Regions from separate parts of the Pseudomonas sp. CDFA 610 genome, predicted to be linked through region 3. Evidence: predicted binding sites of a transcription regulator. Region 3 holds the regulator's gene; each other region holds the start of a gene.
The links. The regulator FliA, encoded in region 3, starts transcription of late flagellar genes. The targets are predictions, from matches to a motif close to CTAAAGTTTNNNNNNNNNNNGCCGNTAA.
Positions count from the first base shown of each region.

Region 1: the regulator FliA is predicted to act here: its motif matches at 3,139-3,166, upstream of KDX39_RS03980 (methyl-accepting chemotaxis protein).
Region 2: the regulator FliA is predicted to act here: its motif matches at 7,218-7,245, upstream of KDX39_RS15735 (methyl-accepting chemotaxis protein).

Region 1 is NZ_JAGTPM010000002.1:201,122-210,804, reverse strand. It holds gene KDX39_RS03990 (type III effector HrpK domain-containing protein) at 1-509, shown strand, start outside; gene KDX39_RS03985 (aldo/keto reductase) at 510-1,331, opposite strand; gene KDX39_RS03980 (methyl-accepting chemotaxis protein) at 1,412-3,043, opposite strand; gene KDX39_RS03975 (TetR/AcrR family transcriptional regulator) at 3,432-4,040, opposite strand; gene KDX39_RS03970 (hypothetical protein) at 4,549-4,746, opposite strand; gene KDX39_RS03965 ((R)-mandelonitrile lyase) at 4,723-5,076, shown strand; gene KDX39_RS03960 (carboxymuconolactone decarboxylase family protein) at 5,186-5,854, shown strand; gene KDX39_RS03955 (hypothetical protein) at 5,980-6,150, opposite strand; partial or broken gene KDX39_RS03950 (LysR substrate-binding domain-containing protein) at 6,343-6,570, opposite strand; partial or broken gene KDX39_RS26525 (MCP four helix bundle domain-containing protein) at 7,146-7,913, shown strand; gene KDX39_RS26520 (methyl-accepting chemotaxis protein) at 7,908-8,771, shown strand; gene KDX39_RS03940 (PQQ-dependent sugar dehydrogenase) at 8,973-9,683, opposite strand, start outside.
Region 2 is NZ_JAGTPM010000007.1:400,087-409,769, forward strand. It holds gene nuoL (NADH-quinone oxidoreductase subunit L) at 1-1,223, shown strand, start outside; gene nuoM (NADH-quinone oxidoreductase subunit M) at 1,263-2,795, shown strand; gene nuoN (NADH-quinone oxidoreductase subunit NuoN) at 2,803-4,272, shown strand; gene KDX39_RS15730 (AI-2E family transporter) at 4,331-5,395, opposite strand; gene KDX39_RS15735 (methyl-accepting chemotaxis protein) at 5,491-7,170, opposite strand; gene KDX39_RS15740 (sensor histidine kinase) at 7,284-8,606, opposite strand; gene KDX39_RS15745 (response regulator transcription factor) at 8,603-9,271, opposite strand; gene KDX39_RS15750 (PepSY domain-containing protein) at 9,271-9,576, opposite strand; gene KDX39_RS15755 (PepSY domain-containing protein) at 9,576-9,683, opposite strand, start outside.
Region 3 is NZ_JAGTPM010000006.1:71,730-81,412, reverse strand. It holds gene KDX39_RS12570 (protein-glutamate methylesterase/protein-glutamine glutaminase) at 1-1,089, opposite strand, end outside; gene KDX39_RS12565 (chemotaxis protein CheA) at 1,141-3,405, opposite strand; gene KDX39_RS12560 (protein phosphatase CheZ) at 3,439-4,224, opposite strand; gene KDX39_RS12555 (chemotaxis response regulator CheY) at 4,244-4,618, opposite strand; gene fliA (RNA polymerase sigma factor FliA) at 4,874-5,614, opposite strand; gene fleN (flagellar synthesis regulator FleN) at 5,611-6,444, opposite strand; gene flhF (flagellar biosynthesis protein FlhF) at 6,560-7,888, opposite strand; gene flhA (flagellar biosynthesis protein FlhA) at 7,900-9,683, opposite strand, start outside.

The sequences.
Region 1 (9,683 bases), on a different contig from region 3:
ACAACGTCGAAAGACAGGCGCAGATGATTGTGGGCAGCGATCCGGCGCTGGCCAGCGTGGTCAACCAGACGGCTTCTGCGAAAGCCACGTCCGGCGCACCGGGCATGTCCGCGGCGTTCGTACCGGGCGGCACCAACAGAAACACCAATGACAAGAAAGAAGACGTGAAACTTGCCGCCAGTGCCTTTCAGGAAGTGACCGACATTGGTGACAAGATCGGCGTCAAGCGCGCCGGTTCACAGGCCGCGGTGGGGCTTGGAGGGCGTGTCGCAGCCGCGGTGGGCGGCCGGATTGTGGGCGCCATTGCCGGTCAGGCCGCCGGTGCCGCCGCCGCTTCAGCGATTGGCGCGGCGGCAGGTCCGGTGGGCTGGGTGGTCAGCGGCGCCATCGGGCTGGGGATGGGCATCTCCGAGATCGTCAGTTCGGTCAAGGAGCGCAAGGAACGCAAAGCCTTCAGCCGGACCGTGAACCCTGTACTGGATCAGTTCGACATTCCCCGTCCCAAGTGATCAGACCATTGCCAATGGCATCTTGCGGGTGGGCGTCGGCCAGGCCCGATCGATATCGGCCAGGTCTTGTTCGGTCAACCTGATCTGTTCCGCCTCGACGTTCAAGCGGATGTGCTCGGGATCGGTCGCTTTCGGGATGGCGATCATGTTGTCCTGGCGCAGCACCCATGCCAGCGATATCTGCGCAGGCGTGGCGCTGTGACGATTGGCGATTTCATGCAGGGCAGGGTGGTACAGCAGATCACCCGCCTGACCGATCGGGCAGTACGCCATGAGTGGCAAATGACGATTGGCACTCCATAGCATCAGGTCGAACTCGATGCCACGCTGCTCCGGGTTGTACAGCACCTGATTGGTGGCGCAACGCGGGTTGTCCAGTTCGATCATGTCCGGTACATCGAAATTGGAAACACCCCAGGCACCGATCTTGCCGTCTTCGCGCAGGCGTTCGAACGCTTCGACGGTCTCGGTCAGCGGGTACTGACCCGGCCAGTGCAACAGATAAAGATCGATATAATCGGTGTTCATCCGACGCAGGCTGGCCTCGCAAGCCTTCGGAATACCCGTACGGCTGGCGTTGTGCGGATACACCTTGCTGACGACGAACACCTTGTCGCGCTGTCCGGCAATGGCTTGACCGACGATTTCTTCGGCGGCGCCGTCGGCATACATCTCAGCGGTGTCGATCAGGGTCAGACCCTGTTCGATGCCGCGACACAGCCCGGCAATTTCTGCCGAGCGCAAATGACCTTTTTCACCCATGTGCCAGGTGCCTTGACCCAGCACTGGCACGGTGCTGCCTGCCAATTCCAGTGTGCGCATGTGACCCCCTGCAGTTAGTGAACAGGTCTCAGGCAACGGTGTGTGCAGGAGGTTCCCGCACACACCGTTGAAGCGATCAATTACACGCGGAATTGCTTCAGCAGGTCGTTCAGCTGGTCGCTCAACCTTCTCAGGTGCTGGCTGGCCGTGGTGGACTGTTCGGCTGCCAGCGCAGTGCTCTGCGACAGTTGTGCGGCCTGGGTGACGTTCTGGTTGATGTCATCGACCACGTGTGACTGTTGCAACGTGGCGCTGGCGATGGAGGCGTTCAGACCGTTGAGGTTGCGCAGGGCCTGACTGATCGATGTCAGGCTCTGGCCCGCCTGATTGGCCTGTTCGATGGTCAACTGCGAGGAACGACTGCTGTCGCCGATGACCTTGACCGCCGCATCCGAATGCCGTTGCAGGCGCTCGATCATCGCCTGGATTTCGGCCGTGGATTTTTGCGTGCGCTGCGCCAGCAGGCGTACTTCGTCCGCCACCACCGCAAACCCGCGACCCTGTTCCCCGGCGCGTGCCGCTTCGATGGCCGCGTTCAGCGCCAGCAGGTTGGTCTGCTCGGCAATCGAGCTGATCACTTCCAGTACACCGCCAATCTGGGTGCTTTCGCTGGACAGCGTCTGCATGACTTCCACCGCCTGGCCGATCGTGTCCGAGAGGTGCTCGATCTGGCGCAGGCTGTTGTCGATGTTGACCTGACCCTGCTGCGCCTGGGATTCGGCATTGCGCATCTCACTGGCAGCGTGTTCGGCATTCTTGGCCACGTCCTGCACGCCATAGGTGACTTCGTTGACGGCGGTGGCCACCAGATCCATCTGCTGCGACTGTTGCTGGCTGCGGTTCTGCGCCTGCTCGGCGTTGTTGCCCAGATCGGTGGACGCCTGCCCGAGTGTCACGGCAGAGTTCTGCAACTGGCCCACCACGTTGCGCAGCTTGGCGATGAATGCATTGAAATGAGTGCCCAGTTCAGTGATCTCGTCGCTGCCATGGGTTTCCAGCGTGCGGGTCAGATCGCTTTCGCCGCTAGCGATATTGCCCATCGCGCTGACGGCCGCTCTGAGAGGGCGAACAATGCTGCGCACGATCAGGGTCAGCATCAGGATCATGACCACCACGATGCCCGCGATGAAAATCCCGGCGTTCCACATCTGCGTCTTGAACTCTGCGGCCACATCGTCCACGTATACGCCGGAACCAAGAATCCAGCCCCAGGGTTGAAACAACTGGACGTAGGAGGTCTTTTTCACCGGATCGGTGGCGCCTGGCTTGGGCCAGCGATAATTGACCAGACCAGCGCCCTGGCTTTTGACGACCGTTACCATTTCGTTGAACACCGCAAAACCGTCCGGGTCCCGAATGGCCGACAGGTTCTGGCCTTCAAGCTTGGGATTGGTCGGGTGCATGATCATCACGGGCTGCAGGTCGTTGATCCAGAAATAGTCATTCTGGCTGTAACGCAGCCCTTTGATTTCCTTCAAGGCCTGTTGCTGGGCGGCCTCGCGTGGCAGGGTGCCGGCGGCTTCAAGGCCCTGATAGAAGGTAAGAATGCCGCTGGCGGTCTGCACCACATGCATGGTCTTCTCGGCCTTGGCCTGATAGAGATCGTCGTGAATCTGCTTGAGCAGGGTGGCTGCGAGGACAAAGAGCATCAGCACAGAAACGATAAGAATCAGCCATAACCGACGGCTGATGGACAAACTGCGCATATTCATGATCTCTACCCCATACGTTATTTTCTTTTTCTTTTTTCTTCCCTGAAGCGGTCGTCCCGACTGGCGCCAACGCCGACTATCAGGGCCTCTCCAGCTTCTCGGCGCATCATGACCAAACATGAGATGACCGTCACATTTATTTGCAGGGTTGCGGAACTATTTTGAAACCATAGCGAAAGGCTTACACCAACAGGCGTCATTGGCTCTATCGGATGCCCCTGAGTGAATGTAGGATCCAATTCAACAACTGCAGCGAAGGATCGATGCAGCGATCACGGAAGATCGGCCATTGCCAGGAGGCTACTGACAGGATGTCGGGATGGACATGTGCAGGAACGACCCGCTTCGGCGGGTTTTTTGCGTTTGGGGAACGCGTTTTTTTGCCGCGCTACCTGTCCGGCTCACAGCCTTTGAGCACCAGACGCAGGATGGTCCGGGTCGCCGCTTCGTAATCGCTGTCCTCCAGCGCAGCCTTGCCGGTCACGGTTGCGATCTGCCAGTCGAAATCGGCGTACGTCTGGGTCGCTGCCCAGATCGTGAACATCAGGTGGTGCGGGTCGAGCGGGGCAATCTGTCCGCTGTCGATCCATGCCTGAATGCATTCGATATTGTGGCGGGCCTGTCCGTTGAGCTGTTCGATCTGTACAGGCGTCAGGTGCGGCGCTCCATGCATGATCTCGCTGGCAAACACCTTCGACGCAAACGGCAGGTCTCGGGAAATCTGAATCTTGGCGCGAATGTAGCGGCTGAGCACTTCGGCCGGAACGCCTTCGGGGTTGAAGGGGGTAGAGGCGCGCAAAATAGGTTCGATGATGCTTTCCAGCACCTCGCGGTACAGGTTTTCCTTGGACTTGAAGTAGTAATAGACATTGGGTTTCGGAACACCGGCCTTGGCGGCGATATCGCTGGTCTTGCTGGCAGCGAAGCCCTTGTCGGCAAATTCCTCGCTGGCGGCGCGCAGGATGAGTTCTTTATTGCGCTCGCGAATGCTGCTCATGAACCGGATATTCCCTTGCCTGCATGGCGGTCGCGCATGGTAGCACCGGGTTTGCGAAGGGCTCAATGCTGGGTGGTGTCGGGCTGTGCGTCAGTGTCGAACGCTGTGCAAACCTGCCCCAGCGCAACCCTGGTGTCCGCATATCGGTGCCTTGCTACAGAGGGCGTGTTGCAGGTATAGCAAAAGGCTTACAGCGTCAGACGTTATTGGCTCTGTTGCCTGGCTCGCCAGCAACGTAGGATCCAATTCAACAGCTGCAGCGAAGGAACGGTGCAGCGATCAGGGAAGATCGACCATTGCCAGGAGGCTACTGACAGGATGTCGGAATGGTCATGTTCGCAAAACGACCCGCTCCGGCGGGTTTTTTGCGTTTTCGGGACACTGATCAAGCGTCCCTGCCGAGCCCGCCTTGCGTTCCTGTGCCCCCTCGTCGAAAAAACCTGCGCCCTGACACGATGAGCGCGCGCCAGGCTTTGAAGATTGAAGACCGTATCAGCGATCCTGATGTTCAGGAACTTATGGCGTTATTGACGTTGGCGTTCAACAGCTCTTTGTCGAGCCGATTGAGTACAGCGATGCACTCCATCAGTGTGGATTGGCGGTGAAGGTCAATGACGATGTCTGTCGACGCTGAGGCATCAGTGAGTTGATCCAGTGTCACGCGGATCGAGGCTCTGGCGCTGTGAATCACCACCTTGAGATTCATGCTGACCTGCTCCTTCCTGCCCGCTCGCCATCGCAGGTGTCGGCAGGTTACGTCACGGTCCAGCCCGGTGCCCGCTCCATGTGGCATACCCATCCGCTGGGGCAGACCCTGGTCGTGACGTCCGGCACAGGCTGGATTCAGCAGGAGGGTGGCGAGAAGCAGGTGATCCGACCGGGCGATGTGATATGGACGCCGCCGGGCGTCAAGCACTGGCATGGGGCGACGTCCACCACCGGCATGACGCACATGGCCATTCAGGAAGCGCAGAACGGCAAGAACGTCGAGTGGCTGGAGGCCGTGACTGAAGCGCAATATGAGGCCGCGTTATGACGGCTGGCAAACTGGCTCTCTCGACGTTCGCGGTTCTGCTCACCGCCTGTGCCGCCACTGACAAAGGACTCTCCAGCATGAGGTTCCCACGCCCGGCGACGCACGCGCCGTGTCTCCGGCACTGGCCCACAATACTGATGCACTGCTGCTGGGCGAGGTGTGGAAACGCCCCGGTCTGTCCCCGCGCGACAGGAGCCTGGTGACTGTGGCGGTATTGATATCGCGAGGCCAGACGGTCGAGATGGCGTACCACTTCAATCGGGCGCTGGATAATGGCGTCACGCCTTTGGAGCTTTCGGAAACCATTAATCATCTGGCGTATTACTCGGGCTGGGGCAATGCCACGGCAACCCTCCTGATTGCGAAGGAGGTGTTTGCCGTGCGTAATATCGATGCCGATCAACTGGCACCGGTTTCGCCCGCACGACTCCCCCTCGACGAGGCCACCGAACAGGCGCGCGTTGCGCAAGTGGACAAGAACGTCGGCTCCGTTGCGCCGGGCCTCGTGGAATACACGACCAAGGCACTGTTCCGCGATCTCTGGCTGCGGCCGGGGCTGGCACCCAGAGATCGCAGCCTGATTACGGTCAGCTCGCTGGTCGCCAACGGGCAGGTTGCACAGGTGACTTTTCAGCTCAATCGCGCCATGGACAATGGCCTGAAGCAGAGCGAAGCCTCTGAAATGCTCACGCAACTGGCGTTCTATGCTGGCTGGCCGAATACGTTCTCGGCAGTGCCGATCTTCAAGGACGTGTTCAGCAAGCGTCAGGAAGGGTAGGACGTTGTCTGGGGCAGGGCACCCATGGGCTGCAGTTCGCGAATGAGCTCGATCAGCAGACGCAGTCCGACGGGCACCTGCCTGAAGCTGGAGTAATAAGCGTGAAAACCCGGGTCCACATGCGTTCAGTCTTCCAGTACGCGCTGCAATGAACCGGCTGCGATGTAAGGTTCTACGATGGCGGCCGGCACGTACATGAGGCCCACGCCACGGGTGACCAGCGCAACGCCGATACGTGTTTCATCAATGGTGATAGTGCCCGGCACCTCGACTTCAAGCGCCTGGCCCTCCTTCATGAACTGCCAGTCATAGAGTCGGGCATTGCCTAGGCTCTGTACGAAAAGTGGCTGCGCTCGGTGATGCTGCGTTAAAAACAGGCTCGTGCGCGAGTCCGATCGGAATGCTCATTTACAACACGTAGACTCCGCTTCCTCGCCTGTTTTTGCCTTGCCTGACCTTCGCTCGCCGACTTTTCGTACAAAACCTAGACGAATGCGCAGGCAGCGTTGTTGTTTCAGGTCTTCGGGGTGCGTCGGCGTGCCGAAACGTTGCGGGTAATCAGGCGTGCCGACCACCGCCCAGGCCACGTCGGGCGACAGACACCGGGCAATCATGTCTTCCGGGACGGTACCGCCGAACCGGATGCCCGCGTCATGCCCGTCGCCGATCACATCAACCATCTTGTGGGTCACAGTCAGGTCGATTTCGATGTCCGGGGGGTAGTTTCAGGTCTTGCCATCATTTGCGGTGCGTCGCCTTGCGCTGCCTGCGCTGCAACAGCTCATGGCCCGTTACAGCAGCGTGCCTTCATTGCAAATACCCAATACCCGGATCACTGTGTTACGGGTGTTATGGCCCGGACAGCTCAGCAAGTTTCGTTAGTTTGCTCATATTATGGTTAGCTGACTTATTATTTTTCGAGACTAAAGTCTTATCCGATATTGAATGATCGTTCAAAAAATTACATAAATTTCACGTTTGCTGCGCTAGAGTGATATCACTTGGCCATTTCTCTGGTGATTGATTGCAGAATGCTGATCAAGACATATTAATACGTTACTGGCAACGAGAAGTGTTATCACGTGAGTCAAGCGTAGACTGATACGCGGTTTTTGATGCGGGTGTTGGCAGCGTCTTGGACACGTCGTTAGCAAACGCAGTGCGAATCAGCATTGATTGCGGTGCTTTATTCATACCATTGAAGACGCTGACGTCCGTATTTTCAAGAGTCGATACAACACTGCCTTAAGGGCAAGTGTTTCTTATTAATAATTACAAAAAGGGTCCTGCTATGAAGATTCGAAATCTGAATTTAGCGCCACGCTCTGCCGTATTCTTTTCATTGATCATCTCTATTGTGATCGCGCTCGGCATCGTCGCGATAAACCAAATGGAAAAGTTGCACGAGGTGGAGCAGGACGTTGAGTTGAACTGGATGGCGAGCATCCGGCAGACCGGCCTCATGAACTCTGGTGTGCTACGGCTGCGCCTGGAAAGCCTCAGGGCTGTGACCACGCCGGATGAAAAAATCAGGCAAGATACAATCGTTCAATTTGATGGTTTTCGACGTAAACTGGATGACGCAGTTGCTCAATATGAGCCGCTCATCGCCAGTGAAGAAGAGCGCCGTTTGTACTTGGCAGTCAACACGGAAGCGGGTAATTACTCGAAACAACTGGATGCCTTCGAGCGTCTGGTTCGTGCAGAGGATAACGCCAGTGCTGTATTACTGATTAATAATGTCATTCGTCCTCTGACCAATGCACTCGGGGAGAAAATCAATGCACTCACCCTCTTTAATGATGAAGGTGCCAGGCAGGCCGGGTTAAAGGCATCCGCTCTCTATACTCAAGGCTTCTGGACGGTCGTGGGTTTGATTGGAATCGTTGTGGTGTTGACCTTGATACTGGCCACTCTGCTCATCAGAAGTGTGATCTCGCCGACCCGTGAAGCCTTGGCGATCGCAGAGCGAATTGCGGCGGGCGACTTGTCTGAAGATATTCATCCCAGCGGGCGCGATGAGGCTGGCAGGCTTCTGGTTGCTCTGGAGACAATGCAAGTTAATCTGCGTAATACCATCTCTCGTATCTCTGACTCATCGACACAACTGGCGTCTGCTTCGGAAGAAATGACAGCGGTTACTGAAAACGCCAGTAAAGGCCTGGTTCGTCAGAACGATGAAGTGGGTCAGGCCGCGACGGCAGTGACTGAGATGACGGCGGCCGTGGATGAAGTGGCTCGCAATGCCGAAGCGGCCTCAATCACGTCACGCCAGACAATGACGTACACACTGAGTGGAATAGAAAACGTGGCCCAGACGTTGAAGGCCATCGAGGGGCTCGCTGGAAACGTTGTTGAGACAGGCACTCAGGTCAAAGCGTTGTCCACTAGGGCCCAGGACATCAGCAAAGTGGTGGAAGTCATTCGTGCTATCGCCGAGCAAACCAATCTACTCGCGCTCAATGCGGCGATTGAAGCTGCGCGGGCCGGAGAGCAGGGGCGTGGATTTGCAGTAGTGGCCGACGAGGTCCGTGCGCTGGCACACAGAACTCAACAGTCCACGCTTGAGATAGAACAAATGATTTCCGCAATCCAGGGTGATTCTACGCAGGCCGTGACCGCGATGAATGTGAGTTCGGATATGGCCACCCGTGCAATCGGTGTCGCCCAGAGCGCAGATGCCTCCCTTAAGCAGATCGTCGAGGCGATTACCCTGATAAACGAGAGCAACTCACAGATCGCTACGGCGTCCGAGGAACAAGCACAGGTCGCACGAGAGGCTGATCGAAACCTGACCGCTATTCGTGAGTTGTCAACCCAAAGCGCGGCGGCGTCCAGTCAAACGGCGAGTGCATGCGGCGAAATGGCCAACCTTGCGGTTGAACTGAATCGCCTGGTAGGGAATTTCAAGTTTTAGCACTGATGCTGAGGCGAATCTCTGCGGGCATCACGATGGGTGACAAGCAATGGAGCGCCATGTGCCGGGGCGTGGTGTTTGCTGTACAGGAGTCTTCAAAACATCCGGTCGGCAACAGCTTTTAAAAGCTCGGTTGCCGACCGACGTCTTCAGCTGTCAGTTCTCATGAAGGCTGTTCATGCAATCAAAGAGGCCTTGGCTTCACTGATTGCGCGTCACTCGCCACACCGTGTTGGCCAGGTCATCGGCAATGATCAGCGCGCCTTTGGGATCGACCGTTACGCCGACAGGCCGGCCTCGGGTCTTGCCATCATCGCCACGAAAACCGGTCGCGAAGTCCAGCGGTTCACCTGATGGCTTGCCATTGCTGAACGGTACGAAGATCACTTTATAGCCGACCGGATTGTCGCGGTTCCAGCTGCCGTGTTCGCCTACAAAGACGCCATTGGCAAACTTGTCGCCCATTTCCGGAATGGAGAAATCCACACCCAGAGCAGCGACGTGCGAGCCAAGGCTGTAGTCCGGTTTGATCGCGGCGGCGACTTTTTCCGGATTCTGCGGCTGGGCGCGGGTATCGACGTTCTGGCCCCAGTAGCTGTATGGCCAACCGTAGAAGCCACCTTCTTTCACCGAACTGAGGTAATCCGGCACCAGATCCGGGCCCAGTTCGTCACGCTCGTTGACCACGGCCCACAGTTGTCCGGTTTCAGGCTGGATAGTCAGCGCTGTCGGGTTGCGAATGCCGGTGGCGTAGGGCTTGTGCGCGCCAGTCGCAGCATCGATCTGCCACACCATCGCACGATCAATCTCGACTTCCATGCCACGTTCGGTGACGTTGCTGTTGGAGCCGATGCCGACGTACAGGAAGCGGCCATCAGGGCTGATGGTCAGTGCCTTGGTCCAGTGGTGATT
Region 2 (9,683 bases), on a different contig from region 3:
AGGTCGGCGACTTCTGGATCGTACTGGCGACGCTGATGCTGCTCGGTGGTGCTGTCGGTAAATCTGCACAGCTGCCACTGCAGACCTGGCTGGCGGACGCGATGGCCGGTCCTACCCCGGTTTCGGCCCTGATCCACGCTGCAACGATGGTCACGGCCGGTGTCTATCTGATTGCCCGGACTCACGGCCTGTTCGCCCTCGCGCCGGACATCCTGCATCTGGTTGGCGTCGTCGGTGGCGTCACCCTGGTACTGGCAGGCTTCGCAGCGCTGGTGCAGACCGACATCAAACGTATTCTCGCCTACTCGACCATGAGCCAGATCGGCTACATGTTCCTGGCGCTGGGTGTCGGCGCATGGGAAGGTGCGATCTTCCACCTGATGACGCATGCGTTCTTCAAAGCGCTGCTGTTCCTTGCATCGGGTGCCGTGATCGTTGCCTGCCACCACGAGCAGAACATCTTCAAGATGGGCGGCCTGTGGAAGAAACTGCCACTGGCCTACGCAAGCTTCATCGTTGGTGGTGCCGCTCTGGCCGCGCTGCCACTGTTGACGGCAGGCTTCTACTCCAAGGACGAAATCCTCTGGGAAGCGTTCGCCAGCGGTAACAACGGTCTGTTGTACGCCGGTCTGGTCGGTGCGTTCATGACATCGCTGTACACCTTCCGCCTGATCTTCATCGCGTTCCACGGTGAAGCCAAGACCGAAGCGCACGCGGGTCACGGCATCGCTCACTGGTTGCCACTGTCGGTGCTGATCGTACTGTCGACCTTCATCGGCGCGCTGATCACGCCTCCGCTGGCCGGCGTATTGCCGCAAAGCGTTGGCCATGCCGGTGGCGAAGCCAAGCACAGCCTGGAAATCGCCTCGGGCGCCATCGCACTGGCGGGCATTCTGCTTGCGGCATTGCTGTTCCTCGGCAAGCGTCGTCTGGCAACAGCCATTGCCAACAGCGGTCCGGGCCGTTTCCTGTCAGCCTGGTGGTTCGCCGCCTGGGGCTTCGACTGGATCTACGACAAGCTCTTCGTCAAACCTTATCTGGCGATCAGTCATCTGCTGCGTAGCGATCCGTTCGACCGCACCATCGGCTTGATCCCACGTCTGGTCAAAGGCGGTCATGACACCATGAGCCGTACCGAGACCGGCCAGCTGCGTTGGTATGCTGCCTCGATTGCCGTGGGTGCCGTTCTGGTACTCGGTGCCGTCATTCTGGTTGCGGTCTGACATGAACCTTGCGAATTTGCGAAAGGAATTGAGCCCGTCATGATTCTGCCTTGGCTAATCCTGATCCCCTTTATCGGCGGCCTGCTGTGCTGGCTGGGTGAGCGCTTCGGCCCTACCCTGCCGCGCTGGATCGCGCTGCTGACCATGACCCTCGAACTGGCCCTGGGCCTCTGGCTCTGGGCCACCGGCAACTTCGGCTACGCGCCGGTGCCCGGTGCGGATCCGACCTGGACCCTGGAATTTCACCAGCCGTGGATCACCCGTTTCGGCATCGACGTACACCTGGCCCTTGATGGCCTGTCGTTGCTGATGATTCTGCTGACCGGCCTGCTCGGCGTGCTGTCGGTGCTGTGCTCCTGGAAGGAAATCCAGCGCAAGGTAGGCTTCTTCCACCTTAACCTGATGTGGATTCTGGGCGGCGTGGTGGGCGTGTTTCTCGCCATCGACCTGTTCATGTTCTTCTTCTTCTGGGAAATGATGCTGGTGCCGATGTACTTCCTCATCGCGCTCTGGGGTCACAGCTCGGCAGACGGCAAGAAAACCCGTATCTATGCCGCGACCAAGTTCTTCATCTTCACTCAGGCCAGCGGCCTGATCATGCTGGTGGCGATTCTGGGCCTGGTGCTGGTGCACTTCAATCAGACAGGTGTCATCACCTTTGCCTATGCCGACTTGCTGAAAACCAAACTAGCGCCAGGCACCGAGTACATCCTGATGCTGGGCTTCTTCATCGCGTTCGCCGTGAAGCTGCCGGTCGTACCGTTTCACTCCTGGCTGCCGGATGCGCACGCTCAGGCGCCGACAGCAGGCTCTGTCGATCTGGCAGGTATCCTGCTGAAGACTGCGGCCTATGGTCTGTTGCGTTTCGCACTGCCGCTGTTCCCTAATGCCTCGGCAGAGTTCGCACCGATCGCGATGACGCTCGGCCTGGTCGGTATCTTCTACGGTGCTTTCCTGGCGTTCGCCCAGACCGATATCAAGCGTCTGATCGCATTCTCCAGCGTTTCGCACATGGGCTTCGTGCTGATCGGTATCTACTCCGGCAGCCAGCAGGCTCTGCAAGGCGTCGTTGTACAGATGCTGGCGCATGGTCTGTCGGCTGCTGCGCTGTTTATCCTCAGTGGTCAGCTGTACGAGCGCCTGCACACGCGTGACATGCGCGAAATGGGTGGCCTCTGGTCGCGAATCGCTTATCTGCCAGCCATCAGCCTGTTCTTCGCGGCCGCTTCTCTGGGCCTGCCAGGCACCGGTAACTTCGTCGGTGAGTTCCTGATCCTGCTGGGCAGTTTTGTCAGCTCGCCATGGGTCACCGCCATTGCCACATCCGGTCTGGTATTCGGCTCTGTCTATTCGCTGATCATGATCCACCGCGCCTACTTCGGCCCGTCCAGATCGGACGAGATTCTCAAGGGCATGGATAGACGGGAAATGATCATGGTGCTGGGCCTTGCCGTGTTGCTGATTGTGCTAGGGGTCTTCCCGCAGCCGATTCTCGACACCTCGGCAGCGACCATGCACGGCGTGCAGCAATGGCTAGGCACTGCCTTCACTCAACTCGCTTCGGCCCGGTAAGAGCGCTATGGACCTGACGATTCAACACTTTATTGCGCTTGCGCCGCTGCTGATCACCAGCATCACCATCGTTGTGGTGATGCTGGCGATCGCTTGGCGCCGCAATCACTCGCAAACCTTTCTGCTCTCGGTAGCGGGTCTGAACCTGGCCCTGCTTTCCATTTACCCGGCATTGAAGGTTGCCCCGCTGGCAGTCACACCGCTGCTGCAGATCGACAACTTCGCCTGCCTGTACATGGCGATCATCCTCGCCTCTACCCTGGCGTGCGTCACCATGGCTCATGCCTATCTGGGCGACGCCAAGGTCGGGTATCCGGGCAACCGCGAAGAACTCTACCTGCTGATCCTGCTGGCAGCCGCTGGCGGTCTGGTTCTTGTGAGTGCTCAGCACCTTGCTGGCCTGTTCATCGGTCTCGAATTGCTTTCGGTGCCGGTCTACGGTCTGGTGGCCTATGCCTTCTTCAACAAGCGCTCGCTGGAAGGCGGCATCAAGTACATGGTGCTGTCGGCTGCGGGTTCGGCCTTTCTGCTGTTCGGTATGGCGTTGCTGTACGCGGAAGCAGGCTCGTTGAGTTTCGAAGGCATCGGCAAGGCCATCGCTGCGACCGGTATGCCTAGCCCGATTGCGAGCCTGGGTCTGGCAATGATGCTGGTCGGCCTGGCATTCAAACTGTCGCTGGTGCCTTTCCATCTCTGGACGCCAGACGTTTACGAAGGCGCTCCTGCTCCGGTTGCAGCGTTTCTGGCCACGGCCAGCAAGGTTGCGGTGTTCGCTGTGCTGGTGCGCCTGTTCCAGATCTCGCCAGCCGCCAGCAGCGGTGTGCTGCAGGACGTACTGGCAGTCATCGCAGTGGCCTCGATTCTGGTCGGTAACCTGCTGGCACTGACTCAGACCAACCTCAAGCGTCTGTTGGGTTATTCCTCCATCGCGCATTTCGGTTACCTGATGATCGCGCTGGTGGCCAGCAAAGGTATGGCGGTCGAAGCCATCGGTGTTTATCTGGCCACCTACGTGCTGACGTCTCTGGGCAGCTTCGGCGTGATCACCATGATGTCGTCGCCGTACAGCGGTCGCGACGCCGATGCGATGTTCGAATACCGTGGTCTGTTCTGGCGTCGTCCGTACCTGACCGCTGTCATGACCCTGATGCTGCTGTCGCTGGCGGGTATTCCGCTGACGGCTGGCTTCATCGGCAAGTTCTACATGATCGCGACGGGTGTCGAGTCTCAGCTGTGGTGGCTGGTCGGCGCACTGGTACTGGGCAGCGCCATCGGCCTGTTCTACTACCTGCGCGTCATGGTCACGATGTACCTGGTCGATGCCAAGCTGCCGCGTCACGACGCAGCCTTCAACTGGGCGCAGCGCACCGGTGGCGTCATGCTACTGGCCGTGGCGATCCTGACGTTTGTACTGGGTGTCTACCCACAACCGTTGCTGGATCTGGTGGTGAACGCGGGTATTCACATGCCGGGTTGATTGCCTGAACATAAAAAACCCTGCCGCCTGGCAGGGTTTTTTTTCGCCTCGGACAATGCTAACCCGGCAATCGAACGGGTTTCTTGGCACTGCTGAACAGTCCCCAGGTGGAGATGAACAGCGCAGCAATCAGCGGGCCGATGACAAAGCCGTTCAGGCCGAACACCGACATGCCGCCAAGTGTAGAGATCAGGATCAGGTAGTCCGGCATCTTGGTGTCCTTGCCGACCAGAATCGGACGCAGCACATTGTCTACCAAACCAATGACGAAGACACCGAACAGCCCCAGAACGACGCCCTGCCAGATCATACCGCTGAGCAGGAAGTACAACGCCACAGGCGCCCAGACGATCCCCGCGCCCACCGCCGGCAGCAACGACAGAAAGGCCATGATGACCGCCCAGAGCAGTGCGCTCGGGATGTCCAGCGCCCAGAAGATGAACCCGCCCAACGCACCCTGCGTGACCGCCACCACGACGTTACCTTTGACCGTAGCACGTACGACGCGGGTGAATTTGAGTTGCAGGCGGCGCTTCTGCTGTTCAGCCAGTGGGACCGCGTTGCGCATCTTGCGGACCAGTTCGTGGCCGTCGCGCAGGAAGAAGTAGAGCAGGTAAAGCATGATGAAAAAGCTGACCACGAAATCGAAGGTCCCCTGCCCGAAACTGAAGGCCTGAGTCGCCAGATACTGGCTGCCTTGCATCGCGCCCTTGGCAATCTTGTCGCGCAGCCCTTCAAGGTCGCCCATGCCAAGCCGGTCAAGCAGCGCCTGCAGCGAGTGCGGCAACAGGGTCTTGAATTCAGCCAGGTAGCCCGCGATGTCCAGTTGCCCGGTTTCGACGTTTTTGTACAGGGTGGTGCCTTCCTGAACCAGCAACGCGCTGATGATGATCACCGGCAAAATGGCGATAACCAAACAGATGATCAGCGTGCACAGGGATGTCAGGTTGCGTGACCAACCGAATCGAAGCAACAGTCTGCGCTGAAGCGGCGCAAAGATAATGCCGAGAATCACGGCCCAGAACACTGCGCCGTAGAACGGCAGCAGAATCCAGATAAAGGCAACGGTCACCCCCACCAGTAGCAGGAGTAGTGTCTTGTATTGCTGTACGGTTTCGTTCATGTCCAGTCCATGTCAGTAGACCGCGCATTGCGCGCGGCCTAGCTCTTAGTCAGCGGACAAACGTACGAGTGCCGTGGGAAACGACGACAGCCGGGTCAGACCCGAAATTGGCCAACCAATCCATCCAGACGTGAGCCCAGTTCAGCAAGACTGCGCGAGGTCTGCGCACTTTGCCGGGTTTCGTCTGCCACGCTTTCGACCGCTCCGGCGATCTGATGGACACTGCGATTGATTTCTTCCGCCACGGCCGTCTGCTCTTCAGCCGCACTCGCGATTTGAGCGTTCATCGAGTTGATGGTCGCAATCAGCTCGCCAATGGTACTTAGCGATAGACCCGCCTCGTTGGCCTGGGTCGACGTCCCGTCACCGGCCTCGCTGGAACGACGCATGGCGGAGACGGCTTCCTGCGTGCCGTGCTGCAGGCGATCAATCATTGCCTGGATTTCCTGCGTGCTCTGCTGGGTGCGGCTGGCAAGCGCTCGCACCTCATCTGCAACCACGGCAAAACCGCGACCGGCTTCCCCTGCCCTTGCAGCCTCGATGGCGGCGTTGAGGGCCAAAAGGTTGGTCTGCTCGGCAATGGAGCGAATGACACCGAGCACGCTGACGATTGACGACACGTCTTGCTGCAAGCTGTCCAGCGACGTACCGCTCTTGCGAATATCGTCCACCAGCGCGTGAATCTGCCGAATGCTGCCATCGACGACACGCTTGGCCGTGCGCCCCTGCTCATCGGTCTGCTGCGCGGCCACCGAAGCGCCTTGGGCGCTCTTGGCGACCTCCTGCGCGGCGGCCGACATTTCGTTGATGGCGGTGGCCACTTGATCCGTCTCGTGGCGCTGACGCTCCATTGCGCTTTCTGAACGCTGAGCCTGCGACGACACTTCACTCACCAACCCGTTCAGCTGTCCGGTCATTTCAGTGATCTGCCGCACCAGCCCGTGGATCTTGTCTACGAAGCGGTTGAAGGAGGTCGCCAGTTCACCCAGCTCGTCGTTGCTGGTTACAGCCAGACGACGTGTCAGATCGCCTTCGCCTGCAGCGATGTCGTCGAGGTTGTCTTTCATCAGGCGCAGGGGGCGCAACAACGTGCCGGTCAGCAGCATCCCAGCAACACTGATGACCACCAGGACCAGCAAGGTGATTCCAAGGATGCTGTAGAGCATTTCCTGCAAGCGAGCTTCCACGTTCTGCCTGACGACGGCGACCTGAGCATCGATGCCGTCCAGATTGACCGCAGAGCCTACAACCAGGTCCCATTTGGGCAGATAATCGGTGTAACCGATCTTGGGCACAGGTTCGGTCTTGCCAGGGAGCGCCGAGGAATACATCACATAGTGGGTTCCCGCCTTGCCGACGGCAACCAGTTCCCGATTGAGGTAAACCCCATTCGGGTCACGCACGTCATTGAAGCTCTTGCCCAGACCGTCGGGGTTGGTACTTCTGAAAATACGAATGACCTGGGAGTCGTAGCCGAAGAGATAGCCATCCTTGCCGTAGGACACTGCGGACAGCAACTTGATAGCCGTGGCTTTTGCTGTTTCATCACCCGGAGCTGATGCCTCATACAACGGCTTGATGGCGGTCATCGCGATAGCAACGTAGTTTTGCAGGGTGGTCTTGGCCTCGGAGAGCAGGCGCTCTCGCGTGTCGCTGACCTCTCGGTCAGCCTGCTGGTGCAGCATGAATACGGTCGTCGCGCTGATCACCAGCCCGAACATCAGAACCGGCAGTATTGCCAGTGACAGCACCTTGGCTTTCAGACTAAGACGCATAGGATTGGCCTTATGGTTATTGTTATAAAGTCAGGTATACCCCTCCTTTATCGGCAGCCTTGTCTGAATATGAAGATCGGTCCTGATTTTCTGTCAGGCTGAACTGAAGATGCTCAGGGAGCGGTTCGCTCGGGAAGATCGATCTGTACCCGCAGTCCGTGCAATGGGCTGTCGAGCAGCTGCAATTGGCCACCCCAAGCCTCAACGATGTCGCGAACGATACCCAGACCGAGACCGTGCCCCGTGATCTGCTCGTCCAGACGTGCTCCCCGGCTGAACACTTCTGCGCGCCTGGATTCGGGAATGCCGGGGCCGTCATCGTCAATCAGCAAACGGAAACCCTGATGCTGACGCAGGATATCCAATTGCACCTCGCTGTCCGCCCACTTGCATGCGTTGTCCAGCAGGTTACCCAGCAACTCGAGAATGTCTTCCCGATCCCAGGGCAGGTACATGCCGCCTTCCACCTTGTTGATCAAATCAAGATGACCACCGTGGATCATGCCTAGCGTGGAGAAAAGACCAGGCAACTCGGTGTCGCAATCAAAGCGCGCGCCGGGCAGCGCGTCACCTGAAAGCCGGGCGCGGTTAAGCTCGCGCTCCAGACGCAGCCGAATATTTTCAAGCTGTTCCTGAAGGGTTTTACGCAGCGCCGGATTGTTGTCGAGCTGATCACTCAGCGCGAGACTGAGCAGCACCGCCAAAGGGGTCTTGAGCGCATGTCCCAGGTTACCTAGCGCATTGCGCGAGCGCTTGAGGCTGTCTTCGGTATGGGCAAGCAAATGGTTGATCTGGGCAACCAGCGGCTCAAGCTCGAGCGGTACATGCTCGTCCAGCTGTGAACGCTGACCTTGCTGAAGTTGTGAAATCTGTTCACGAACCGTTTCCAGTGGCCTTAATGCTCTGAAGACCGTGACGCGCTGCAGCACGAGTACCAGTATCAACGCTGCAAGCCCCAGCCCCAGACCGATCTGCTGCATCCGGCGGAAACTGGCTTTGACCGGCGTGTAGTCCTGAGCCACGGTGATCGTGATTTTCTTGCCGAACTTTCGGTATTCCGCCGTCAGCATCAACAGCGACTGACCGGTCTGGCCGAGTTCAAAATTGGCATGCAAGCCGACGGGGCCTGACTCGGGCAGCTCGAAATCCCAGAGCGAACGCGACCGCCAGTGACCTTGTGGCAGATCCATGCGGAAGTAATGTCCGGATAATGGACGCTGATAGGCGCCTGACAGCCGATGATCGTCAAGTTGCAGGCCTGCCGGCCCGCGGACCAGCGCAACGAGCAGATTCTCGCTTTCGTTACGCAGGCCCGATTCCAGATAACGCTGCAGGCCCAGTTCAAAAAGCCAGAGGCTGGTCTGCGCCATGACCAGACCCACGACAACCATGACGGCGATCAGGCCCAGACTCAATCGCCGCTGTATGGACTTCAACCGCCTGCCCCACCATACACATAGCCCTGACCACGGCGCGTTTCGATCACACCCCGTCCCAGCTTGCGACGCAGATGGTTGACGTGCACCTCGATCACATTGGAATCACGTTCGTTTTCTCCATCGTACAGATGCTCGGAGAGATGGCTTTTGGAGAGAATCTGCTCGGGATGCAGCATGAAATAGCGCAACAGCCGAAACTCGGCCGACGTTAGCTGGATATCGGCACCATCGAGCGATACTGACTGTCGCCCCTCGTCCAGCTTCAGGCCTGCCGCTTCCAGCGTAGGCTGGTTGGCCAACCCGTGCGAGCGGCGCAGCAATGCCTGGATGCGCAGCTGAAGCTCTTCAGGATGAAAGGGCTTGGTCAGGTAATCATCAGCGCCGGCTTTGAGCCCTTCGATGCGCTCGGACCATGAGCCACGGGCAGTGAGTATGAGCACCGGAATGGCGAGACCATTGCTTCGCCATTGCTCCAGCACTTCAAGACCGGGCAGGCCGGGCAAACCCAGGTCCAGCACGATAAGATCATAAGGCTCGCTGGCCCCTTGATAGACGGCGTCACGCCCGTCGGCCAACCAGTCAACCGCGTAGCCTTGCCGCCCAAGTGCGGCGATGAGTTCGTCCGCCAGGGGCACGTGGTCTTCAACCAGTAACAGACGCATCAATCTTCCTCGTCTTTCAGCAGCCGGCTATCGCGAGCGTCGAACTTCAGCTCGCGAACAACGCCCTGCGGGGTCAGCAATTCAAATTCGTACACGTAAACGTCGTGTTTTTCTTCAAGCTCAGCCTCGAGCAACTTGGAACCCGGATGGAGGCCCAACGCATGCTCGATGAATTGCTCGAGAGGCAGGATGACGCCCTGTTGTCTCAGCCTGAGGGCTTCATCCTGATTCAGATCTCTGGCATACGCAAAGGAACAAACCAGGCTCAGACCAAGGATTGCGCAGAGAGGCTTGTCGACATTCATTAATTATCCTGATGATTCCGGAAGACATGACCAGTGACAGCATCTATTTCGAGGTCCCATTCAACGTTTTTGGCGTCCAATAGCTCGACCTTGTAAACATACCTGCC
Region 3 (9,683 bases):
GGCCATCGGCATGCCATAGATCACACAGCTCGCCTCGTCCTGAGCCCAGACCGTGCTGCCTGCCTGCTTGAGCAGACGAGCGCCTTCACGGCCGTCGGCCCCCATGCCGGTGAGCACGACTGAAAGCACCTTGTCGCCATAGGATTTGGCAGCCGACCCGAACGTGATGTCCACGCACGGCTTGTAATTGAGGCGTTCGTCACCGGGCAGAATCTTCACCATGCCACGGCTGTCGACCATCATCTGCTTGCCACCGGGGGCCAGCAGGGCAAGGCCCGGACGCAGCACATCACCATCCTCGGCTTCCTTGACGCTGATCTTGCACAACTTGTCCAGACGCTCGGCAAAAGCCTTGGTGAACGCAGCAGGCATGTGCTGGATCAGCACCAGCGGTGCCGGAAAACTGGCAGGCAGTTGCGTCAGCACACGTTGCAACGCAACGGGACCGCCCGTCGAGGTACCGATGGCAACCAGCTTATAGGCCTTGCGCTTGGGCGCTCCCGAGGTGGTCGGATGGGCTGGCGCAGGAGCATGTGGCTGGGCATGGGCTGCATGAGGCGCAGGCGCTGCGGTGCGCGGCGCAACCGTGCGTGCAGGCATTGTCGATGCAGGTGCCGCGGTACGGGCAGCGGGCGCAGCGGAGGAAGAAACCGGAGCGGCGGAAGTGGAACTTGCTCCACTGAAACGACGGTTACTGCGCGAGATGCTGTTGATCTTTTCGCACAGCAGTTGTTTGACCTTCTGCGGGTTGCGCGAGATGTCTTCAAAATTCTTGGGTAAAAAGTCCACCGCACCGGCGTCCAGTGCATCCAGCGTGACGCGGGCACCTTCGTGAGTCAGTGAGGAGAACATCAATACCGGAGTCGGGATGCGCTGCATGATGTGACGAACCGCCGTAATGCCATCCATCATCGGCATTTCGTAGTCCATCGTGATCACGTCAGGCTTGAGCGCGAGCGCCTGTTCTATAGCTTCCTTGCCATTGGTTGCCGTGCCGACAACCTGGATGTTGGGGTCCGAAGAAAGGATTTCCGTAACGCGGCGGCGGAAGAAACCGGAATCATCCACCACCAGGACCTTGACTGCCATAAACACTCCAATAGGCGCCGCAGGCAGCCGAAGCTGCCCGCAACCCCAGAATCAAATACGCCGTGCGGCGTAACGCTTGAGCATGCTCGGTACATCGAGAATCAAGGCAATGCGACCGTCACCGGTGATAGTGGCGCCCGACATACCCGGCGTACCTTGCAGCATCTTGCCCAGCGGTTTGATCACCACTTCTTCCTGCCCGACCAGTTGATCGACGACAAAGCCGATGCGCTGGGTGCCGACAGACAGAATCACCACGTGCCCTTCACGCTGCTCTTCGTGCGCGGCCGAACTGACCAGCCAGCGCTTGAGGTAGAACAAAGGCAAGGCCTTGTCACGCACGATCACCACTTCCTGACCATCTACGACGTTGGTGGTCGACAGGTCCAGGTGGAAGATCTCGTTGACGTTGACCAGCGGGAAGGCAAAAGCCTGATTGCCCAGCATGACCATCAGGGTCGGCATGATCGCCAGCGTCAGCGGAACCTTGATGACGATTTTCGAGCCCTGTCCCTTGGTCGAGTAGATGTTGATCGAGCCGTTGAGCTGGGAAATCTTGGTTTTGACCACGTCCATGCCCACGCCACGACCGGAGACATCGGAAATCTCGGTCTTGGTCGAGAAGCCCGGCGCAAAGATCAGGTTGTAGCAGTCGGTATCGCTGAGACGGTCCGCAGCATCCTTGTCCATGACACCGCGCTTGACGGCGATGGAGCGCAGCACGTTCGGGTCCATGCCCTTGCCGTCATCCGAGATGGACAACAGGATATGGTCGCCTTCCTGCTCTGCCGCCAGAATCACCTTGCCGCCGCGGGACTTGCCGGTGGCTTCGCGTTCTTCAGGGGTTTCGATACCGTGGTCGACCGCGTTGCGCACCAAGTGGACCAGCGGGTCGGCCAGTGCCTCGACAAGGTTTTTGTCCAGGTCGGTCTCTTCGCCCACCAATTCCAGATTGATCTCTTTCTTGAGCTGGCGAGCCAGGTCACGAACCAGACGCGGGAAGCGGCCGAAGACTTTCTTGATCGGCTGCATGCGGGTTTTCATCACTGCGGTCTGCAGGTCGGCGGTCACCACGTCCAGGTTCGAAACGGCCTTGGACATGGCTTCGTCGCCACTGTTAAGACCCAGGCGAACCAGGCGGTTACGCACCAGCACCAGTTCGCCGACCATGTTCATGATCTCGTCCAGGCGCGCAGTATCGACGCGCACCGTGGTTTCGGCCTCGGTCGCGACCGGCTTTTCGCCCGTCGGGGCGGGAGCACGAGCGGGTGCAGGGGCAGCAGCCTTGGCTGGCGCAGGTTCGGCCTTTGCAGCAGGGGCAGGCGCAGCAGCAGGCTTGGCAGCGGGGGCCGGGGCAGGCTTGGCAGCAGGTGCAGGCGCCTTGGCGACGACCGCGTCAGGCTCGAACTTGCCCTTGCCGTGCAGCTCGTCCAGCAGGCTTTCGAATTCGTGATCGGTGATTTCGTCGGAGGCCGCAGCCTGTGCCGTCGCTGGAGCCTTGGCCGCAACGGCCTCGACAGCCACCGGCGCAACGACAGCAGCGTCGAACGACCCTTTGCCATGCAGTTGATCCAGCAATGCTTCGAACTCGTCGTCAGTGATCTCGTCACTGGCCGGTGCGCTGCCGCCAGCCTTGGCCGCAGGGGCCGGTGCTGGAGCGGCATCGGCGGCAAACTTGCCCTTGCCGTGCAACTGATCGAGCAGGGATTCGAATTCCTGATCGGTGATCTCGTCGCTCGACGAGGCCTGAGCGGCCGGGGCCGCAGCAGGTGCTGCAATCGGCCCGGAGCCGTGCAGCGAATCGAGCAACTGTTCGAATTCATGGTCCGTGATGTCGTCGCCGCCAGCCGCCTCGGCAACCGGAGCAGCCGATTCGGCGACTTCAGCCACAGGTTCAGGCTCGGCAACTGCGACTTCGTCATTGGACTGTGGTTCAGCCAGACGGGACAACGCCGCCAGCAGCTCCGGCGTCGCAGGCGTCAGGTCAGTACGTTCGCGCACCTGGCCGAACATGCTGTTGACGGTGTCCAATGCTTCCAGGACCACGTCCATGAGCTCGGAATCAACGCGACGCTCACCCTTGCGAAGGATGTCGAACACGTTTTCGGCGATATGGCAGCACTCCACCAGCTCATGAAGCTGGAGGAAGCCGGCGCCCCCTTTTACAGTGTGAAAACCGCGAAAAATTGCATTGAGCAGATCAGCATCATCCGGTCGGCTTTCCAGCTCGACCAATTGCTCTGACAACTGCTCCAGAATTTCGCCGGCCTCTACCAGAAAATCCTGAAGGATTTCTTCATCGGCGCCGAAGCTCATGGGGGTGCTCCCTAAAATTAACCGTCAACAGACCTAGAAGCCGAGGCTCGATAGCAGATCGTCTACATCATCCTGTCCGGATACGACGTCTTCACGTTTATCGGCATGAATCTGCGGACCTTCACCCTTGGCGAGATGTTTTTTAGGATCTTTTTCCGCAAGGATGGATTCTTCGTCATGTTCGATACCCGCAAAGCGATCGACATGGCTGGCCATGAGCACCAGTTTGAGCAAATTGCCTTCCACTTCAGTGACTAACTGCGTGACACGCTTGATCACCTGACCGGTAAGGTCCTGGTAATCCTGGGCGAGCAGAATGTCATTGAGGTGAGCGGAAACCTCGTGAGTCTCCTTTTCGGTACGCGTCAGAAAACCATCGACCCGCTTGGCGAGATCGCGAAATTCCTCGGCACCGATTTCGCGGCGCATGAAACGTCCCCAGTCTTCGCTCAACGCCTTGGCGTCGGAACTCAGACCGTTCATGACCGGCGTGCTTTCCTCGACCAGGTCCATGGTGCGGTTGGCCGCATTTTCGGTCAGTCGCACGACGTAACCCAGACGCTCGGTGGCATCCGTGATCTGCGATACCTCTTCGGCCTGAGGCATGTGCGGATCGATCTGGAAGTTGACGATTGCACTGTGCAGCTCACGAGTCAGCTTGCCCACTTCCTGATAGAGGCCGCGGTCGCGTGTCTGGTTGAGCTCATGGATCAGTTGCACAGCTTCGCCGAAACGGCCTTTTTCAAGGCTGGTAACCAGTTCCTGCGCGTGTCTTTTCAGGGTCGACTCAAAGTCGGCCATCGAATCATTGTTATCCATAGCGCCCTCGCGGCATGCATCAGCTATTGACGCGTTCAAAGATCTTTTCGATCTTCTCTTTCAGCGCTTGAGCCGTGAATGGCTTGACCACGTAACCGTTAACACCGGCCTGTGCAGCTTCAATGATCTGCTCACGCTTGGCTTCGGCAGTGACCATCAGCACCGGCAGGCTCTTGAGGCGCTCGTCTTGACGGACCTGGCGCAACAGATCGATACCGGACATGCCAGGCATGTTCCAGTCCGTCACCAGAAAGTCAAAGGCACCGCTCTGCAACATCGGCAGCGCGGTCAGACCGTCATCCGCTTCCGATGTGTTGGTGAACCCCAGATCACGCAACAGGTTCTTGATGATCCGCCTCATCGTTGAGAAGTCATCAACGATGAGGATTTTCATGTTCTTGTCCAATTCGACCTCCAAGCAGTCTTTAACGCGTTCAGCACCTGAACACGCTGTTCACTCAATACTGGCACAGCACACCCCCGGCTGTACGAAACGACGACGGGCTTGGCAAAACGACAGGTACAGACCTGAACGAACAGCCCATCGAGGCACCGCCCGACAGGCTCCTGCCTTGTCTATCCTGTTACCACGTAACGCTCTGCACAGCCGGCTTGAAGTCACTGTGCGGACCAGGCCGCACCTTGACTGTCAACGCGCTCGCCACTCCCCCAAACGCCCTCGCAAACGAGCTGCGCACTGGCTGTGTAACTGACTGACCCGCGATTCGCTGACACCCAGGACCTCTCCGATTTCCTTGAGGTTCAGCTCTTCGTCGTAGTACAGCGCCAAGACCAGACGCTCACGCTCCGGCAGATTGGCAATCGCATCGGCCAGGGCTGCCTGGAAGCGCTCGTCTTCCAGGTCCCGTGACGGTTCAAGCGAACCGCTGGCACCGTCCTCGTGCAGCCCTTCGTGATCGCCGTCCTGAAGCAGGTCGTCGAAACTGAAGAGGCGGCTGCCCAAGGTATCATTCAAAATCCCGTAATAATCATCGAGACTCAACTGGAGTTCGGCAGCAACCTCGTGATCTTTAGCGTCACGTCCGGTTTTCGCTTCAATTGCGCGAATTGCGTCGCTTACCATGCGCGTATTGCGGTGGACCGAGCGAGGCGCCCAGTCCCCCTTGCGCACTTCGTCGAGCATGGCGCCACGAATACGGATACCCGCATAGGTCTCGAAACTCGCACCTTTGGTGGAGTCGTATTTGGTAGAGACTTCCAGCAGGCCGATCATGCCGGCCTGGATCAGGTCCTCGACCTGCACGCTGGCTGGCAAGCGGGCCAGCAAGTGATAGGCGATGCGCTTGACCAAGGGCGCATAACGCTCGATCAGCTCATACTGCGAATTCCGGGAAGCCTTGCTGTACATCTGGTAGCCGCTCGCTGTCATTGGACAGGCCCCGCACTGGTCTGGTGAACGAGTCGTTCAACGAAAAATTCAAGGTGACCCCTTGGATTGGCCGGCAACGGCCAGGTATCGACCTTTTGAGCAATGGCCTTGAATGCCAGCGCGCATTTGGAACGCGGGAAGGCTTCGTAGACGGCACGCTGTTTCTGTACGGCCTTGCGCACGCATTCGTCGTAAGGCACAGCCCCGACATACTGCAGCGCCACATCCAGAAAGCGGTCCGTGACCTTGGTCAGCTTGGCGAACAGATTGCGGCCTTCCTGCGGGCTCTGGGCCATGTTGGCCAGCACCCGGAAGCGATTCATGCCGTAGTCGCGGTTGAGCAACTTGATCAGTGCGTAGGCATCCGTGATGGACGTCGGCTCGTCGCAGACTACCAGCAAGACTTCCTGCGCGGCGCGTACGAAGCTGACCACCGATTCACCGATGCCTGCCGCCGTGTCGATCACCAGTACATCGAGGTTGTCGCCAATTTCACTGAACGCCTGGATCAGACCTGCGTGCTGGGCAGGCGACAGATGAACCATGCTCTGAGTGCCGGAAGCGGCAGGCACGATGCGAACGCCGCCCGGCCCCTGAAGAAGCACGTCGCGCAATTCGCAACGGCCTTCTATGACATCGGCGAGCGTGCGTTTGGGTGTCAGCCCAAGCAGAACATCGACATTGGCCAGACCCAGATCGGCGTCAAGAAGCATGACGCGTCGACCGAGTTCAGCCAGGGCCAGTGAAAGGTTCACTGACACGTTAGTCTTACCGACGCCACCTTTGCCGCCGGTCACCGCAATAACCTGTACGGGATGCATGCTGCCCATGTTATTTCTTTACCTTGTCTTGCGTAGACCGAAGCCACATTGGGGGCTGCACGTTCGCGAACGAACAATGCCTGGCAGACCATCGATGCAGGGACATTCCAATAGTCTCCATCACTTAACCTACCCTTTTGCCAGGTGAGTGATAGAGGTCGGCAAACATATCAGCCATCGCTTCTTCGCTAGGCTCATCCTGCATTTGCACGCTGACCGCACGGCTCACCAGTTGGTGACGACGCGGAATGTGCAAATCGTCAGGAATCCGTGGTCCGTCCGTGAGGTAGGCCACCGGCAATTCGTGACTGATCGCCAGGCTAAGAACTTCACCCAGGCTGGCGGTTTCATCCAGCTTGGTCAGAATGCATCCGGCCAGGCCACAACGCTTGTAACTGTGATAAGCCGCTGTCAGTACCTGCTTCTGGCTGGTTGTGGCCAGTACCAGGTAGTTACGCGATTTGATGCCGCGACCTGCCAGGCTTTCCAGTTGCATGCGCAACGCAGGATCACTGGCTTGCAGTCCGGCAGTGTCGATAAGGACCACACGCTTGCGCAGCAGAGGCTCGAGAGCCTGTGCCAGCGACTGACCGGGATCGACGTGAGTCACCGGCACGTTGAGAATACGGCCCAGTGTCTTGAGCTGCTCCTGGGCACCGATGCGGAAGCTGTCCATGCTGACCAGCGCGATGTTCTGCGCGCCGTACTTCAGCACGTAACGGGCGGCCAGCTTGGCCAGCGTGGTGGTCTTGCCCATGCCGGCAGGACCGACCATGGCAATAACACCGCCCTCTTCCAGCGGTTCGACATCAGGCACGGCAATCATGCGCGCCAGATGGGCCAACAGCATGCGCCAGGCCTGACGGGGCTCGTCAATGTCCGGAATCATCGACAGCAGGTCACGCGACAACGGACCGGACAGGCCGACGCGTTGCAGGCGACGCCACAGGTTGGCCTGTTGCGGACGGCTGCCCTGCAACTGGGTCCAGGCCAGGGAGCCGAGCTGGACTTCCAGCAGCTCGCGCAGGCCGTTCAATTCGGAGCGCATCGACTCGAAGGCACGCTGACCGCCCGCGGGCTCGGCGGCCGGGGCCGGCGCGTAGGCAAACGGACGTGGCGGCTCTTCGAGTGTCGGCTCGATGTGGGTGTCGGTCGCGCTGATCGGCTTGCCGGAAAACAACTGAAGATTGACCGAGGCATCGCTGTCGCTGCGGTTGTTCAGTTCAGCCTGCGCAGAGACGATGCGCGACTGGGTCTTGCGCAACTCGTCTTCGAGTTCCATGTTCGGAACGCGGGGTGCCAGCGCAGAGAGTTTGTAATCCAGCGCGGCGGTCAGTTCGACGCCCCCGGCGATGCGGCGGTTGCCAATGATGGCCGCCTCAGCGCCCAGCTCATCGCGAACCAGCTTCATGGCTTGACGCATATCGGCGGCGAAAAATCGCTTAACTTGCATGACTCACTACCTCAGCCGTTGGGCCCGACAGTCGCTACGATGGTTACTTGCTTGTTGTCAGGAATTTCCTGATACGCCAGAACATGCATGCTCGGTACAGCCAATCGTCCAAATCGTGACAGCATCGCCCGAATCGGACCCGCTACCAGAAGGATTACCGGCAACCCTTGCATCTCCTGACGCTGGGCCGCTTCGATCAATGAACGCTGGAGCTTTTCAGCCATGCTCGGCTCAAGCAGAACGCCTTCTTCCTGACCCTGACCAGCCTTCTGCAAACTATTGAGCAATATCTGTTCCAACCTTGGTTCCAGCGTGATGACAGGCAGCTCCGGCTCAACGCCTACAATGCTTTGCACGATTGCGCGACTCAGACCGACGCGGACCGCCGCCACCAAAGCGGCGGTATCTTGACTCTTCCCGGCGTTGTTGGCGATGGCCTCTGCAATGCTGCGGATGTCGCGTACCGGTACGTGTTCGGCCAGCAGCGCCTGCAGCACATTGAGCAACGACGACAGCGACAGCACACCTGGAACCAGCTCTTCAGCCAGCTTCGGCGAGCTTTTGGCCAGCAATTGCATCAATTGCTGGACCTCTTCATGACCAATCAGCTCATGCGAGTGCTTGTACAGGATCTGGTTAAGGTGAGTCGCCACTACCGTGCTGGCGTCCACCACCGTGTAACCGAGAGACTGAGCCTGACTGCGCTGGCTGATTTCGATCCACACTGCCTCCAGGCCGAATGCCGGATCTCTGGCGGTGATGCCGTTCAGCGTGCCGAATACCTGACCAGGGTTGATCGCCAGTTCGCGATCGGGGTAGATCTCGGCCTCGGCCAGAATCACGCCCATCAGCGTCAGACGATAGGCGCTGGGCGCCAGATCGAGGTTGTCGCGGATGTGGACGGTCGGCATCAGAAAGCCAAGCTCCTGGGAGAGCTTCTTGCGCACGCCCTTGATACGCGCCAGCAACTGACCACCCTGATTGCGGTCCACCAGCGGAATCAGGCGATAACCCACTTCCAGACCGATGATGTCGATCGGCGTCACGTCATCCCAGCCCAGCTCCTTGGAATCCTGAACGCGGGTCGGTGACGGCAACAGATCCTGCTGACGCTGAACTTCGGCCAGCGCCTCGAACTTCACCTGATTCTCTTTCTTCCACAGCAGGTAGGCACCACCAGCCGCTACCAGACCAAGGCCGATAAAAGCAAAGTGCGGCATGCCCGGCACCAGGCCCATGACGATCATGATGCCGGCCGATACACCCAGCGCCTTGTAGGAAGAGAACATCTGGCGATTGATCAGCTTGCCCATCTCTTCCGAACCGGAAGCACGGGTCACCATGATCGCGGCAGCGGTGGACAGCAGCAGTGATGGCAATTGCGCCACCAAACCGTCACCGATGGTCAGCAAGGTGTAAACGCGGCCTGCATCGCCGAACGTCATGTTGTGCTGCAGGATACCCACCAGCATGCCGCCGATGAGGTTGATGAACAGAATCAGCAGGCCGGCAATCGCATCGCCGCGCACGAACTTGCTGGCACCGTCCATGGAACCGTAGAACTCGGCCTCCCCGGCGACTTCTGCACGACGGCGTTTTGCTTCAGGCTGATCGATGAGGCCGGCGTTGAGGTCGGCGTCGATTGCCATTTGTTTGCCTGGCATCGCATCAAGGGTAAAACGAGCGCTTACTTCGGAGATACGCCCTGCGCCCTTGGTGATCACCACGAAGTTGATGATCATCAGAATCGCGAACACCACGATACCGACCACGTAGTTACCGCCGATCACGACCT